Regions from separate parts of the Parageobacillus sp. NEAU-HV-2 genome, predicted to be linked through region 1. Evidence: riboswitches for the same ligand, from Rfam matches in the RefSeq annotation. Region 1 holds a riboswitch; the other holds the start of a gene.
The links. Region 1 has a riboswitch for S-adenosylmethionine ahead of AC1WMD_RS01505 (methionine biosynthesis PLP-dependent protein). Riboswitches for the same ligand answer to the same signal wherever they lie in the genome.
Positions count from the first base shown of each region.

Region 2: another riboswitch for S-adenosylmethionine. It lies ahead of AC1WMD_RS09175 (Na+/H+ antiporter NhaC family protein); the one in region 1 lies ahead of AC1WMD_RS01505 (methionine biosynthesis PLP-dependent protein).

Region 1 covers NZ_JBXUJJ010000001.1:260,843-268,639, reverse strand. The annotation lists gene AC1WMD_RS01530 (malate:quinone oxidoreductase) at 1-701, opposite strand, end outside; tRNA gene AC1WMD_RS01525 (tRNA-Val) at 1,432-1,504, opposite strand; gene AC1WMD_RS01520 (ABC transporter permease subunit) at 1,716-2,660, opposite strand; gene AC1WMD_RS01515 (ABC transporter permease subunit) at 2,653-3,552, opposite strand; gene metC (cystathionine beta-lyase) at 3,821-5,002, opposite strand; gene AC1WMD_RS01505 (methionine biosynthesis PLP-dependent protein) at 5,007-6,110, opposite strand; SAM riboswitch class I at 6,188-6,298, opposite strand; gene AC1WMD_RS01500 (GTNG_0744 family esterase) at 6,556-7,284, shown strand; gene AC1WMD_RS01495 (YjcG family protein) at 7,350-7,797, shown strand, end outside.
Region 2 covers NZ_JBXUJJ010000004.1:174,905-182,701, reverse strand. The annotation lists gene AC1WMD_RS09195 (hypothetical protein) at 1-124, shown strand, start outside; gene AC1WMD_RS09190 (ABC transporter ATP-binding protein) at 709-1,584, shown strand; gene AC1WMD_RS09185 (DUF2705 family protein) at 1,617-2,414, shown strand; gene AC1WMD_RS09180 (TetR/AcrR family transcriptional regulator) at 2,430-3,086, shown strand; SAM riboswitch class I at 3,254-3,359, shown strand; gene AC1WMD_RS09175 (Na+/H+ antiporter NhaC family protein) at 3,469-4,794, shown strand; gene AC1WMD_RS09170 (NAD(P)/FAD-dependent oxidoreductase) at 5,178-6,290, shown strand; gene AC1WMD_RS09165 (nucleoside recognition domain-containing protein) at 6,284-7,797, shown strand, end outside.

The DNA of each region.
Region 1 (7,797 bases):
TGGATTTCAACAGAACCGCTATTGAGATCCTTCACTTTCAATTCCCACAGGCCGTCGCTGGTACGTTTAATATCCTCAACACTATGCTTATAGTTTATTTCGACATCTTTCCTCTTTAAGTGGTCAAACAACATGCGCGTTAAAGCACCAAAGTTAACATCCGTACCTGAGTCGATTTTGGTTGCCGCGATCGGTTCATTCGATGTACGGCCTTCCATTATAAGCGGAATCCATTCTTTCAGTTTTTCCGGGTCATCAGAAAATTCCATTCCCTGGAATAATGGATTATTTGATAGTGCTTCAAAACGTTTCTTTAAAAATCTCACATTATTTTCCCCTTGGACTAAACTTATGTGGGGCAACGGTCTGATGAATTCCTGCGGATTTTGTAACAGATTGTTTTTTACAAGGTAAGCCCAAAACTGTCTGGAAACTTGGAACTGTTCATTAATTCTTATAGCTTTGTTAATATCAATAGATCCATCCGGTTTCTCCGGTGTGTAGTTAAGCTCGCATAGTGCAGCATGCCCCGTTCCCGCATTATTCCATTCGTTAGAGCTTTCTTCTCCTGGTTTGCCGAGCTTCTCAAACACTTTAATCTCCCATTCCGGTGCTAATTCTTTCAACAGTGTCCCTAAAGTCGCACTCATGATTCCGGCACCAATTAAGATAACGTCTGTTCTAGTTTGTCTGTTGCTCATTTTTCCCATCCTTATCCCCTATTATTATTTGCAGAAAGGATGCAGGCGCACCTGCCTAAGCTAAAGCGATCCAGGGTCCTCGCCACGCACCTTTTCTACAGCAATTATATCTTAATTATAGTATAGCACTATTTGATTATTCGATTATAAGTATATCACTATTCAATTTATAGTATATCATTATTATTTATAAATTTATATATACTATAACAACTTTATACTGATGTTAGTCTAAAAATTGGACACGGAGAACAGGGAGATTGTAATAAACTTAATTACAATCGGTTCGAGGTGTCCAATCATAAAAAAGAGAATTTTTGATAAGGAGTACAAGATTCAGGTTGTTGAATTATGCTTGGAGGGGGATAAATCCATCACCCATGTGGCTAAAGAGTCAGGTTTGGATATCCCATTTCATACGCCATTTCTAAAACCCTATATCTGCATCAGTCATGTCCTGTCCAGTTGCTTTTACCGCTGCAAGTGCCTCAAGATGAGTTTCATATAAAGGTTTCATGTTGTCGTCCTCCAGGCTGAAGTAATGTCTATACAGACCTATACTACCACACTCTTCAGAATATTGTAAGTTGAGAAATAATGATTTTCGTGTTGTCCCCATTCGCTACCGTGCAACGAGGGCAACCGCTACCCTGCAGCACAGTCAACGTCAAGTCAACGAAAAGAAAAAACCGCATCAGACGTTAATCTGACGCGGTTCTCTGACATGTGATGATTCCGACTGGGCTCGAACCAGCGACCTCCACCCTGTCAAGGTGGCGCTCTCCCAGCTGAGCTACGGAATCATGTTATTCTGTTGAACACATTTTTTATTATATGGACGAGCAGCGGATTTGTCAAATACTTTTTTAAAAAATTTTTTGGTGGCGATGAAAACGGCTTGGGAAGGGAATTTTTCATTGTTTAATCCAGCGAATATCGAAAGTAATGGACGGGACTGAAGAAGCTGCATCACACGGTCGCCTGACGAGACGGCGGAAGAAGATTTCCGCCGCCTTATTTGTTATTTAGTACCGAATACATCCGCCATTTTCCGCTGCCTTTCATCCCTTCTATCATCGCGTTGGTGACAAAGATCGTCACCATATACATGACGAGCGGCGACAAAGCGATCCACGGTGCGTGAATCAGTTCGTCGCGGCTGAGCCCGATGATGCTCGACCATTCGTGCACAAACGGGTGAACGGATGCTTCGCCGGTCAAGATATCTGTTTTCTCTATTCTTCCCCCGATAATAATCTCAAAAAACCCGAGATGGATTAATAGAATCAATGTTTGCACGACTTGCTGCAAAAACAGAACGACGATCGTTTCCCGCAGATACGGCCAAACATGTTTTCGAAATACATGCAGCGTTCCTGCCCCCAGCAATCGGGAGCTTATCACATATTCTTGTTTGTTCATCCATTGCATCTCTTTTCCGATCGCAAGAATGAGCGGAGGCAGCGACACGCAGACTAACACAGCGCATTGATACAAAACAAGCGAAAATCGATACCCCTCCTGCCCGCTTTGCACCATTAACGGCATCATCAAAACAATCGACCATAAAATCGTCGGAATGTAAAGGTAGGTCTGACAAATCTGCTCGATCCCCTTGCGAATAAAGGAAGGCGCGTAAGCCGTTGCACTGCCAATCAAAATCCCTAGCACCATTTGGATGGCACATATGCTAAACACAATGAGAATGGTAAATCGCGCGCCGTCCAGCAGCTTGAAAAACATGCTGTTTCCTTGGCGGTCCGTGCCAAAAGGCGGTGCGGTCCATGGATCAAAAGGAGTTTCTTTTACAATTTCCCCTTTTTCATTCATGATGAGGGTCTGGTGCTCGGAAAAAAACAAGTCGTGATGCTGGCCGACAAAGAAACTGGCAGCAAGCAGCACAATAAAATAACCGATTCCAAACAAAAATCGTTTTGAACGAAATACGCTGTTATTCATACGCTTCCCTTCCCACGATACGATAAATGAAATAGCTCATAACGGAAAATACGATAAAAAACGGAACGTACAGGAGAAGCAGCCATAGGCATAACGTTGGCGGAGTTAAAAAACCAGGTTTCCAAATAAAACCCGTAAACCCATAGATGTTGAACGCAAACTCAACCAAAAACAGCGTCGATATCATAAACACAAACAGCACACGCAATTGATGAATCAAATGATACAGCGTATTGCGCAATAGGTGAAATATTACGATATACCATTTTGGAAATCCTTGAGAATAAACAAACTCAATATACGGTTTCGTTTGTTCCCGTTGGGCGAACAGCACAATCGTGCGGAAAAAATGCAGTGTCGGCACAAGCGTCATGCACAAAACCGGCAAAAAATACGCCTTTGTATCGCCGAACGCGTAAATAGCAATGATTTCCATCCCCGTCTTTTTAAATATCCATACAAGAAAAAGCTGGAGCGCGAAAATCCATAATAAATCCGGAACCGATTCCATCCATACGGAAATACGTTCTATCATCCGCTTCATCGTTTCGTTAGATAAAACATAGATACAAGCGAGCACGGTCGCGCACACAATAGTAAGCAACAAGGAGAGTACGATCAACGTCAAGGAATACATATATGGCTCTTGGATGTACTCGAAAAAGTTTGTTTGTCTCCCTGTTGTGTAGTTCGGAAATGTAACGTCAAACGGTGATGCAATCTCCTTCACATAATCAAAAAAAGAATAATGCGCGTCAGCATAATAAAGAAAAGGCAGCGACCCTTCTTTCTGAAAATTCGGGATAGCGTAAAACACAACATAACTGCTGAAAACGATGACGACGATCGTAACCGAAAATTCGAGCAGTTTTTTCATCCAGAAATCATGCAAACAACTTTTACCCCCTTATCCTATTTTTACCTTGATTTTTATTTTATCATAATTTTCAAATAAATAGATTTTTATTCTATGGCCATCATTTTTTTCATTTCACCATCTCGCCTTCGATTATCGACGCTATTGGGCAATTACCAACAGCGATCCACACGATCACGGCGCGGCTCCTATCATCGCCAATCCCCTTAACCTGCTAAAAGAAACGAAAACAGCAGCATCAAAAAAGGTATGCGCCCATATTTTTGGCGCATACCTTTTTCTTTCAGCGTGCGGAAACGGCGGATGGCGTTTCTTTGACATAGGATAATGCCTGCTCGAAATCGGCGATTAAATCTTCAACCGCCTCCAAGCCAACGCTAAGACGCAGCAGACCATCGGTAATGCCGCGCCGCTCCCGTTCCGCTTTCGGCATCGCGGCGTGCGACATTTTCGCCGGATAGGACAAAATCGATTCGACCGCGCCTAAGCTGACAGCAAATACAGGAAGGCGAACGTGTTTCACAAACGTTCTCACCGCTTCTTCATCGGCGAGGCGGAACGATAATACTGCGCCAAATCCCGAGGCTTGATAGCGTTGAATCGAATGGCCAGGATGGTGCGTGAGCCCTGGGTAATACACTTCCTCTATTTTCGGATGGCTAGATAAATAGCGGGCGATGGCGAGCGCTGATTCGGATGACTGTTTGAGGCGGACGTGCAGCGTCTTTAATCCGCGCAACACCAGCCACGCATCTTGCACGCCAAGCACGGCGCCGAACGCGTTTTGCAATTTGTACAGCTGTTTCGCCAACTCCTCGTCTTTCACCACGGCAAGTCCCGCCACGACATCGCTATGCCCTGCCAAAAACTTCGTCGCGCTATGAAGAACGACATCGACGCCAAGGTCGAGCGGACGCTGGAGCGCGGGAGTCATAAATGTGTTATCTAAAAACGTCAAACAGCCATTGGCTTTCGCGAGTTTGACAATTCCTTGGATATCAGTTACTTTTAAAAGCGGGTTGGACGGCGTTTCGACATAGATCACTTTTGTATTCGGACGAATATGAGTAGCCACTTCATGTAAATCGGTCATATCGACAAACGTATATTCAATGCCAAAACGGTTTAATACTTCGGTGATCATGCGATACGTGCCCCCGTAAACATCTTCGGTCACGAGCACATGGTCACCTTTGGACAAGAGAAGAAACGCAGTCGAAATCGCCGCCATCCCCGAGGAAAAAGCGAAGCCGCGCACGCCGCCTTCCAGTTCGGCAATCGTTTCTTCGAGCGCCTCGCGCGTCGGGTTGCCGGAGCGGCTGTAATCGTATTTGCCAAATGTGTCAAAATCGAATTGATGGAACGTCGAAGCATGCTGAATCGGCACACTTACTGCCCCTGTTTGCCGATCGATTTTCCATTTGTTATGAAGCAGTTTCGTTTGAAAAGAAACACGTTGTTCCATCCCCCTACACCTCTTTCATGTTTTTCAACGCTTGCGCCAAGTCGGCGATTAAATCTTCGGCATGTTCGATGCCGACAGAAAAGCGCAACAGCCGGTTACAGACGCCGTTGGCGATGCGGATTTCCTCCGGAATGTCAGCATGCGTTTGCGTCGCTGGATACGTAATAAAGCTTTCCACACCTCCTAAACTTTCGGCGAACGTAATTAAGCGTAAGCTTTGCAAAAAGCGGTTGACCCATTTTTCCTCGCGCAAACGGAACGATAACATGCCGCCTCTTCCCGGGTATAAGACATCGGTAATATCTTCGTGGGATGCTAAAAACTCGCTGATGCGTTTCGCGTTTTCTTCATGCTGGCGCATCCGCAGCGCCAATGTTTTCATGCCGCGAATCAATAGCCACGAGTCAAACGGAGAAAGCACGGCGCCGATCGCATTATGATACTCCGCCAAGCGTTGACAAAGCTCCTCTCCCTTCGCAACGACAAGGCCGGCTAATACGTCGTTATGGCCGCCCAAATATTTGGTTGCGCTATGAATGACTATATCGGCCCCCTGTTCGATCGGGCGCTGCAGAACCGGGGTATAAAACGTATTATCGACAATAAGAAGCAAACCGTATTTTTTCGCCAACTTCGCTACTTCAGCGATATCGGTTTCCTGCATGAGCGGATTGGTCGGCGTTTCTAAAAAAATCGCCTTCGTTTTTTCGGTAATCGCGTTCTCTACTAATCGTATGTCGCGAAAATCTACATAATGAAAAGACAACCCGTATTTTCTCCAGCCCCGTTCAAACAGGCGATATGTACCTCCGTAAAGGTCGGCGGAAACTAAAAATTCATCCCCGCTTTCAAATAAAGCAAGAACTGTCTGAATTGCGGCCATGCCGGAGCTGAACGCATAGCCTTGACCGCCGCCCTCGAGCTTGGCAATCGCTTCCTCGACGATTTTGCGCGTCGGGTTGCCGGTGCGGATGTAGTCAAACCCAGACGACTGTCCAATTCCTTTATGACGGTATGCCGTCGAAAAGTAGACAGGCGGATTGACCGTCCCTGTTACCGTTTCACTGCGGTTTCCGATTTGCGCTAACAATGTCTCTAGTTTCTCCATTTATCTCTCTCCCTCTTTGGTAAAATAAAAAAAGTCTTCTAAGAAGAAGACTTTTCCATAACCATTGTCAGTGCTTCTTCTTATCTGCCGAATTGAAAACTCAATTCGCTGGATTTAGCACCTGGCCAATATTTGGCTGGTTGCTGAAGCTTCACAGGGCCAGTTCCCTCCGCTTCTCTTGATAAGAATGCATCTTGCCGATATTCATTTGTCTGATTATCTAAAAATTTAACCCATTCATAATAATTTTGCAAGTAATTTTTTATCAACATGTTTTTCATATGTTCTAACTGATGGCAGTACATTTCTTTATTTTATGACAAAAACAGCAAAAAAGCCGCTTATTTTTTCAAAAACTCACACGATTAGACGGCGTTTATTAACATGTTCTAGCAAAAATATGTTACAATAACAGGTGAATCGTTATGTTTATGGAGGATACATCATGGCGACGCAAAAAGGAACGATGCAGGATTATACGATTTACAGCAATGCGCTCGAAGAAGAAGTAACGCTGCTTGCTTATTTGCCAAGCACCTTTTCCCCGCTTCATAAATATTCTCTTTTAATTGCGCAAGATGGAAAAGATTATTTTATGTACGGGAAAATAAAAAGCGTGATCGAACAGCTGATGGAAAACGGCGAAATTGATCGCACCATCGTCATCGGAATTCCGTATCATAATGTTAAGGACCGTTATGAGAAATATCATCCAAACGGAAAGAAAAACAGCCAATATTTGCGCTTTTTAGCCCATGAGCTCATTCCGTTTTTAGATCAAACGTTTCCTACGTATCAAATCGGAAAAGGGCGTGCGCTCATTGGCGATTCGCTCGGCGGTACGGTATCCTTGATGGCAGGACTATTGTATCCGCATACATTTGGAAAAATCGCGATGCAGTCACCGTATATAGACGAAGACATCATCGCAAAAATCCGCCAGTTTTCTGAACCATCCTTATTGCAAATTTATCATTCGGTCGGGACAAAGGAAACCGCTGTAAAAACAACAGATGGACACGTACGCGATTTTATTGCGCCAAACCGGAAAGCACGGGAAGCGTTTAGCGAAAAAGGTTTTTTGTATAAATATAATGAATTTGACGGCGACCATGCGTGGACGTATTGGCAGCCTGATGTTCCACGAGCCATTGCCTGGATCCTTTCTATGTAAGCACTACAATACTTTTCAAAATTTTGTTATAATTAAGTACTACTTCATTTAAGGAGGGATTTTTTATGAAATACGGTATTGCTTTGTTTCCTTCAAAGCGGATACAGGACTTTGCTAATTCCTATAGAAAGCGCTACGATAGCCATTACGCCCTCATTCCGCCGCATTTAACCTTAAAAGAACCTTTTGAAGCGGATGACCAGCAAATTAAAGAAATGGTGAAAGAACTGCGCAAAATCGCGGCCGAAACGGATGTCATCCCGTTAAAAGTGACGAAATTCAGCTCGTTTTACCCGGCAAGCAATGTCATTTATTTAAAGGTAGAACCGAATGAAACGCTGCAGCGCCTCCACGCACGGCTCCACAGCGGGATCTTCGCCGGCCAGCCAGAATTCGTATTTGTCCCTCATATTACGATCGGCCGCGATTTGCCAAGTGCGGAGTACGCGGATGTGTATGGACAGTTGCGGATGCAAGACGTGTATTTTGAAGAAACAGTTGATCGTTTCCATC
Region 2 (7,797 bases), on a different contig from region 1:
CAGCCAGTTTAGTACGATAACGTGGACTGGTCCGCTTACGTTGGACACAGCGTCCAATTTCTATTTTGTCAATAGCGGTTCGACCTTGGTAGGAGCCAAAACGATTCTGTTTAGTCTTGCATGATTATACGATCAATCCTTTATATAGAAAAACTTTAAATGTATCGTCATTTTTTGTAGTGTTGCAGTTCATCGTGCACTCATGACAAATCAAAGCTAATGGACATGGAACAACCATTTTAGGTATTTTCTGAAAAAGAACTGAGTAAAGCTCAGTTCTTTTTATTCTTTATGAAATAGTATAAGAACCAAAATGCATGGTTTTGCTCATCTGTTGCTGCACGACGAAAAGCTTCTTTTTATATATGGATTATTAGCCTCCTTAGCAATATCTAGGGAAAAATCAACAGTTTTTGTTTATTTTTCAAGGAATATTCTAAATTTTCAACGTAGGTATTAGGGTATTCCTCCATAACTTTTACATCAGGTTGGGTAACTGTCAGATTTACATATATTTGTAGAAATTGTGTGTTTTGCATAAATGAAATTGTCAAAGAAGGGCAAGATGAGCACGCAGAAGCGCTTCCAACTATTCTTTCCACCATGTAGATTTTTTTGAAACACATTGACTTACAAGTCAATATTTCCATATAATGGAATTGACTAATCAGTCAATCGGTGCAAAGCCGCCCAAAGGAGAGGGAATGTATGAAAGTTGTAGACATCAAGAATTTGACCAAGACTTATAAAAAGAACCGGGGAATTAAAAACCTTACATTTTCCATTGAGGAAGGAGAAATTTTTGGGTTTATCGGTCCGAACGGAGCAGGCAAGAGCACAACCATTCGAACACTGTTAAATTTCATTTATCCGACTAGCGGAAGTGCGACTATTTTCGGAAAGGATATTATCAAAGACTCAAAAGAAATAAGACAAAACGTGGGCTATTTGCCGTCTGAAGTCCATTATTATGATGATATGAAGGTGATCGACTTATTAAAATACTCAGCTGGCTTTTACAAAAAATTTAATTCGAAGAGAATGACCGAACTGGCGGAAAGGCTTGACTTGGATCTTAATAGAAAAATTGAGGATCTTTCATTTGGTAATCGAAAAAAGGTTGGGATTATCCAGGCGCTGTTGCATGAGCCAAAACTTCTTATTTTGGACGAACCGACAGGCGGACTCGACCCGCTGATGCAAAACACCTTTTTTGAACTTCTTGCAGAGGAAAGAGAGAAGGGGACAACGATCTTTTTCTCCTCCCATATTCTTTCTGAAGTGCAAAAGATGTGTGATCGGGTTGCCATTATTAAGGAAGGGGAGCTTGTTAAAGTAGAAACGATTGAAAATCTTACGAAGAAAAATTTGAAATATATCACAATTACATTTGAACAATCGGAACCAATAGACTTCCATCTGGAAGGAGTAGTGAAGAAAGAAGTAAACGGTAAAGAAATGACGCTGCTTTACAGCGGGGATATGAAGGCGCTTCTTAATAAATTAAATACCCTGCCGGTTCAGGATCTATTAATCGGAGAGCCGACTCTTGAAGAAGTATTTATGCATTACTATGAGAAGTGAGGGAGGGATGAAGTGAGGGAGGGATATAGAAAATGATTTTTAAAAGAGAATTGAAACGAAATTTAAAATCATTGATCATTTGGTGCATCGTACTTAGCGGGCTTATTTTATTGACGTTAAGTATTTTTCCTCAGTTTGCACAGCAGCAAAAAGAAATGACAAAACTCCTTGAGGCCTATCCGGAATCGATTAAAAAAGCGTTTGGAATGAATGAGCTAAACATGGGAGATTTGATGGGGTTTTACGGGGTAGAAATTTACATGATGACTACCCTTTTGGGAAGCATATACTCAGCAATCCTTGCATCCAATATCCTTGCCAAGGAAGAAAATGAAAAAACGATTGAATTTTTACTGTCAAAGCCGATCACAAGAAGTAAAATCGTAACAGAAAAACTTTTGGCCGTTTTGGTAAATATTTTGATCTTTAACGGGGTGTCGACGATAGCAAGCATCATTGGATTTCAATTTGCAAAAGATCCGGATGTTCCGACAGACACGTTTAGTTTGCTAATCGTCGCAACGATATTGCTTCATTTGACCTTCGGTGCAATTGCGTTTATGTTGTCATCAATCATGAAAAAAACGCGAAACATCCTTTCCATCTCACTTGGGATTGTCCTAGTTGCCTACTTTATGAATGTTTTGTCAGGGGTGTCGGAAGATTTAGAGGTTCTAAAATATTTTAGTCCGTTTAAATATGTGGACGCTGCCTCCATTATTAATAATAACGAGCTTGATCCTCTGTATATCTTTATTATGGCTGCGGTTATTTTGATTAGTATATTCACAGCATATATGGTATATAGAAAGAAAGATATTGCAGTCTAATAAGAGGTGTTAGAATTGTATTCAGCTTTTGAAAAGCAGCCGCAAGAAAAAAAGGACCTGATTATCAAAGTGGCCATCGAGGAATTTGTGAAGAATGGTTATGAAAAAACCTCTACAGATGTTATAACGAGCCGGGCGGGAATTTCCAAGGGGATCCTTTTCCATTATTTTAAGAGCAAGAAAAACTTATACCTTTATTTAGTGAATTATGTGAAGGACCTTCTTACGGAAAAAACAATGAAGGCGTTAAGAGAAATAAAATCTGATGATTTCTTTGAAAGGATCAAAGAAATCGTACTGACGAAACAAAAAGTGACGGCGCTGTATCTCCAAGAAACTCAGTTTATCATGGATGCCTTCACCAATCCTCCTGCTGCAGTAAAGGAGGAAATGGAAGAAATCATTAAAAAACACTACGAAACTTACCAGGGAGATTTTTTGCTGGAGCATGTTTATATTAAAGACCTTATCCAAACGGAAAAACTTAGAGAGGATATTTCCGTGGATACTGTTATCCGCATGACCATGTTAATCGCTGAACAGCTGTCTAATAAGTATTTGGCTCTATACAAAAATAAGCAAATTGATATCATTAATAGTACGGAGTCTATGATCAGGGAGCTGAATGATTATCTTAAGATTGTGAAATATGGAATCTATAAATCAGAATAGAATTTTTGCTTTCCTTTTCCGTGGCGTTTAGCTACGGGATTTTTGTATATTATTTTAAGATTTGTTGAAAATTATTTAAAAGTAAGACATTCTCAAGGTGTATTGCACAACAGATCAATATGTTGTAACCTTTTAGTTGTTTTTACAACGAAATACAACCGTTTATCTTCTTATCGAGAGAGGCGGAGGGACTGGCCCGAAGAAGTCTCGGCAGCGGACTCGGTTTCGAGTGCTGTGCCAAATCCAGCAAGCATTGTGCTTGAAAGATAAGAAGGGTTTCTTATATAGATACGTATAAGACCTCTTCTTATGTTCTGATAAGAAGAGGTCTTTTCTCTATGTGAATAGACCTTTCGAAAAAACATAAAATGAGGTGGAAAGAGTGGAGTTAAAAAAAGGAAATCTATTTGCGTTATTTCCGTTTGTCGTCTTTTTAGTGTTGTTCATTGGTGCAGGAATTGTTACGGGTGATTTTTATAAATTTCCAGTCATTGTGGCGATTTTGATTGCGGCAAGTATTTCGTTGATGATGAATCCGAAAGAGTCTTTAACGAAGAAGGTTGAAGTGTTTACCAAAGGGGCTGGAAATGCCGATGTCATGTTAATGGTCATCATTTTCTTATTAGCAGGGGCATTTTCGGAAGTAACCAAAAAAATGGGGGCTGTTGAATCAACGGTCAACTTAGCCCTTTCCGTTATTCCGCAAAATTTATTAATAGTCGGTTTATTTGTCATTGGATGTTTTATCTCCATTTCGCTAGGAACTTCTATGGGAACGATTGTAGCATTAGCGCCGATTGGAGTTGGAATTAGCGAACAAACGGATATTTCTTTGACATTATCGATGGCAGCTGTCATTGGTGGTGCCATGTTTGGAGATAACTTATCTTTTATCTCGGACACAACGATTGCGGCAGTACGAACACAAAATACGAAAATGAAAGATAAGTTTAAGGTGAACTTTTTCATTGTTTTACCAGCGGCCATTATCACCATCGTTCTTTTCTGGATATTTACTGCTGGAGAGCAAGCGGAAATGACGAATCAATCTTTTAATTGGATAAAAATTTTACCTTACCTTGGTGTATTAGTGACTGCATTAATGGGTGTCAATGTACTAGTTGTGTTAGCAGGCGGCATTTTATTAGCAGGAATCATCGGCCTTCTTGATGGAAGCTACAGTGCAATGGGTCTCATTCAAGCCATCGGTGACGGGGTCGCTGGAATGCAAGAATTGTCGCTGCTTGCGATTTTAATTTCCGGTATGGTGGAAGTCATTAAACATAACGGTGGAATTGATTATTTACTTCAATTAGTAACAAGAAATGTGAAGTCGAAAAAAGGAGCACAATTCGGTATCGCAGGGTTAGTGAGTTTAACAAATCTTTCAACAGCAAACAATACGATTTCCATTTTAATTGCTGGCCCGCTTGCGAAAAACATTGCAGATCAATATGACATTGATCCGCGTAAATCTGCCAGCATATTAGATATTTTTTCATGCTGTTTCCAAGGGCTCATCCCATACGGTGCGCAAATGCTTTTGGCAGCAGGTGTTGCTTCCATTTCACCATTAAGTATTTTGCAGTATTCATTCTATCCAATCTTAATTGGAGTTTGTGGTATGCTTGCGATTGTGCTTGACTATCCAAAATTGAAAACGCCAAAAGAAGTGAAGGCGAACTTTGAAGTGAATAAAGCGGTATAAAGAAAAGGTCTCAGGTGCTGAGGCCTTTTCTTTATGGAGTTTTGTTTTTGCTCTGACCTCGAATACGATTAAACCGAACGGTCGTTTTTTGATAAAGTACAAGAGTTATTCATCCAAAAAGGTTGTAAAGCAGCATCAATGAATAACCTTGTGTGTTAGTAAAGGGAGTATTACTTAAACTAGAAGTACGTCTCTGGATGTAAAGTAGAGGGAGAGCTTTTATAGGCCACTGCACCATACATCTGTTTTTATAATCATGAACGCTTTCAGAAAAAACTAAACCATATAGCAGAGAAATGATGTTCCTTATTCACAATTTTGATTTCGTATGGTATAGTTTATAAAACGTAATGATTACTATTATCAACAAGAGGTGAGAAGAAATGAAACCTTTTTTTCTTATCGTTGGAGCAGGTCCTGCTGGGATTGGAATGGGAATATTATTCAAGCAGTTAGGGATTGAGAATTTCGGGATTTTAGAGCGTGATCGCATTGGTTCATCGTTTAGGCAATGGCCGAAGGAGATGCGCTTTATTACGCCATCGTTTACTGGTCAAGGATTTGGCGCATTAGATTTAAATGCTATTTCACCGACCACATCGCCTGCGTATACACTGCAAAAAGAGCGGCTAAGCGGTGAAGATTATGCTCTATATCTTGACTTATTGGCGGAATATTACGATTTGCCGGTTCGTGAGGGAGTGAACGTGACCGAGGTGATGAAAAGAGGCGATCGTTTTCTCTTAAAGACGAATGAAGGAGATTACGAAGCAGATGCCGTCATTTGGGCGACGGGGGAATTCCAATTTCCGAATGCACGCCCATTTCCGGGAGCCGAACATGCGTTACATAACCGATATGTCGACAGTTGGAGCAAGTTTGAAAAAGGACACTATGTGGTCATTGGCGGTTATGAAAGTGGGATTGATGCGGCTGTGAATTTAGTTGCTTATGGAAATGAAGTGACAGTGATTTCGGCTAAGGAGCTAAATGGAGAAAAAGAAGCGGATCCAAGTTTGGCGTTAGCACCGTATACGTGGGAGCGCTTGCGAGCAGCTGAACAAACAAAGCGCTTAACCATTATAGAAAAGACCAAGGTGGAGAAGATTGAGAAAGAGAAAAACGGCTATACGTTATTCCTCTCGAATGGGGATCAAATGATGACACAGACGAAGCCGATTTTAGCAACAGGGTTTCGCTCAGGAGCGGAACAAATTCACTCATTGTTTGAATGGTGCGAAAACGGAAAAACGAAGCTGACGGTTCATGATGAATCGACCATTACGCCGAATTTATTTTTAATTGGGCCGAGCGTCGCTCATGATCAGGCGATTTTCTGCTTTATTTATAAGTTTCGGCAACGTTTCGCGGTAGTCGCAAAACAATTGGTTGATCGTTTCGGGCTGCCTCATGAAGAAGACGTGTTCACTCACTATGCAAACAATCAAATGTATTTAACGGACTTATCATGTTGTGAGGTGAAGTGTGATTGTTAGCCGGGCGAACGAAACGAAAACGACTTTTGCTTATCGGATTTGAATCCGTTGGAAAGACAACGTTATTTTCAAGGTGGACGCAGTTTGGCATCGGCGAAGAAACAAATGTAAAGGGAACGACGTATACGATTCGCTCCCATCCCATTCGTCGCTTGAATGGGTGGGAGGTTGTCGATACACCGGGGCTGCGCAGAGGGGATGAACTTGGTAAACGGCAACTCAAAAAAGAAGTGGCAAAGGCACATCATGTCATGCTCGTTGTGCGCGGTACACATTTCCATGAGGAGTTGGAAGAACTTCTGTCCATTGTTTCTGTTGCGCAAGCGGACGTCTCCATTGCCGTTACGTTTGTGGATAAAATGAACGGACGAGCGAAAGCATTGTTAGAAAATGTCCAAAGGCAATACCATTTCCCGCTTTTTTTAACAAAAGGGAGAAAGGAATCGGAACAAACACTTCCTCCATTTGAACAAGGAAGAAAATGGACAGAAGATGACATCAAGGTGTTGCAGTCGCTCAACTTGCCCAAACAAGAGCCTGCTTCGCTTTTATTTGAGCGTCCAATTATCGGGCCGCTCGTTTCTGTAGCAGCGATTTTGATGATGTTTCTCTTTCCTGTTTACATTGCCTATAACATAGCAGAGTGGGGACAACCTTTATTAGAAATAGCGCTTGCCGGTGTCGTTCACGCTCTTGAAGGAAAAGGAAAACTGGTGGAAGCGTTGCTGGTTGGAGATTACGGGTTGCTTACGTTGGGGGCATATTCATTTTTATGGGCGTTTCCAGTTGTCTTTTTGTTGAGTATCATGATGGCTGTCACCGATGAAACGGGGATTAAAGATCGGATAACAGATGCGCTTGATCCGTATTTACGAAAAATAGGATTGAATGGCCAAGATCTCATTCCTGTATTAACTGGATTTGGATGTAATGTTGTGGCTGTCCAGCAGAGCAGATTGTGTAGCGCTTGTACGCGGAAATCGTGTATTTCTCTCCTTTCATTTGGTTCGGCATGCAGTTATCAAATTGGCGCAACGATTTCGATTTTTCATAGCGCGCAAAAGCCGTATTTATTTTTGCCGTATTTATTCACTCTTTTTATCGTTGGTGCACTGCATACAAGAATATGGAACCGGCAGGCATTGTTGCATACAGCCTTGATTCGCCCGCATCGAACATTTATTCAGATGCTGACATGGTCAGGAGTTTCGTACCGCGTTCGTTCAACGGTATTTCAATTTTTAACACAAGCCATGCCGATCTTTTTGATGATTTGTTTCATCGCTGGATTGATGGATGTGTTAGGATGGATGGAAAAAGTGGTTTTATTGTTTGCGCCGCTCGTTCAATGGTTGAATTTGCCGACGGAAGCCGCTGTCGGTCTTGTTTTTTCCATGATTCGCAAAGATGGCATTTTACTGTTTAATGAGGGAAATGAGGTGTTGTTGACGTCGATGTCGACATTTCAACTATTTCTTGTCGTTTATCTCGCTTCCACTTTCAGTGC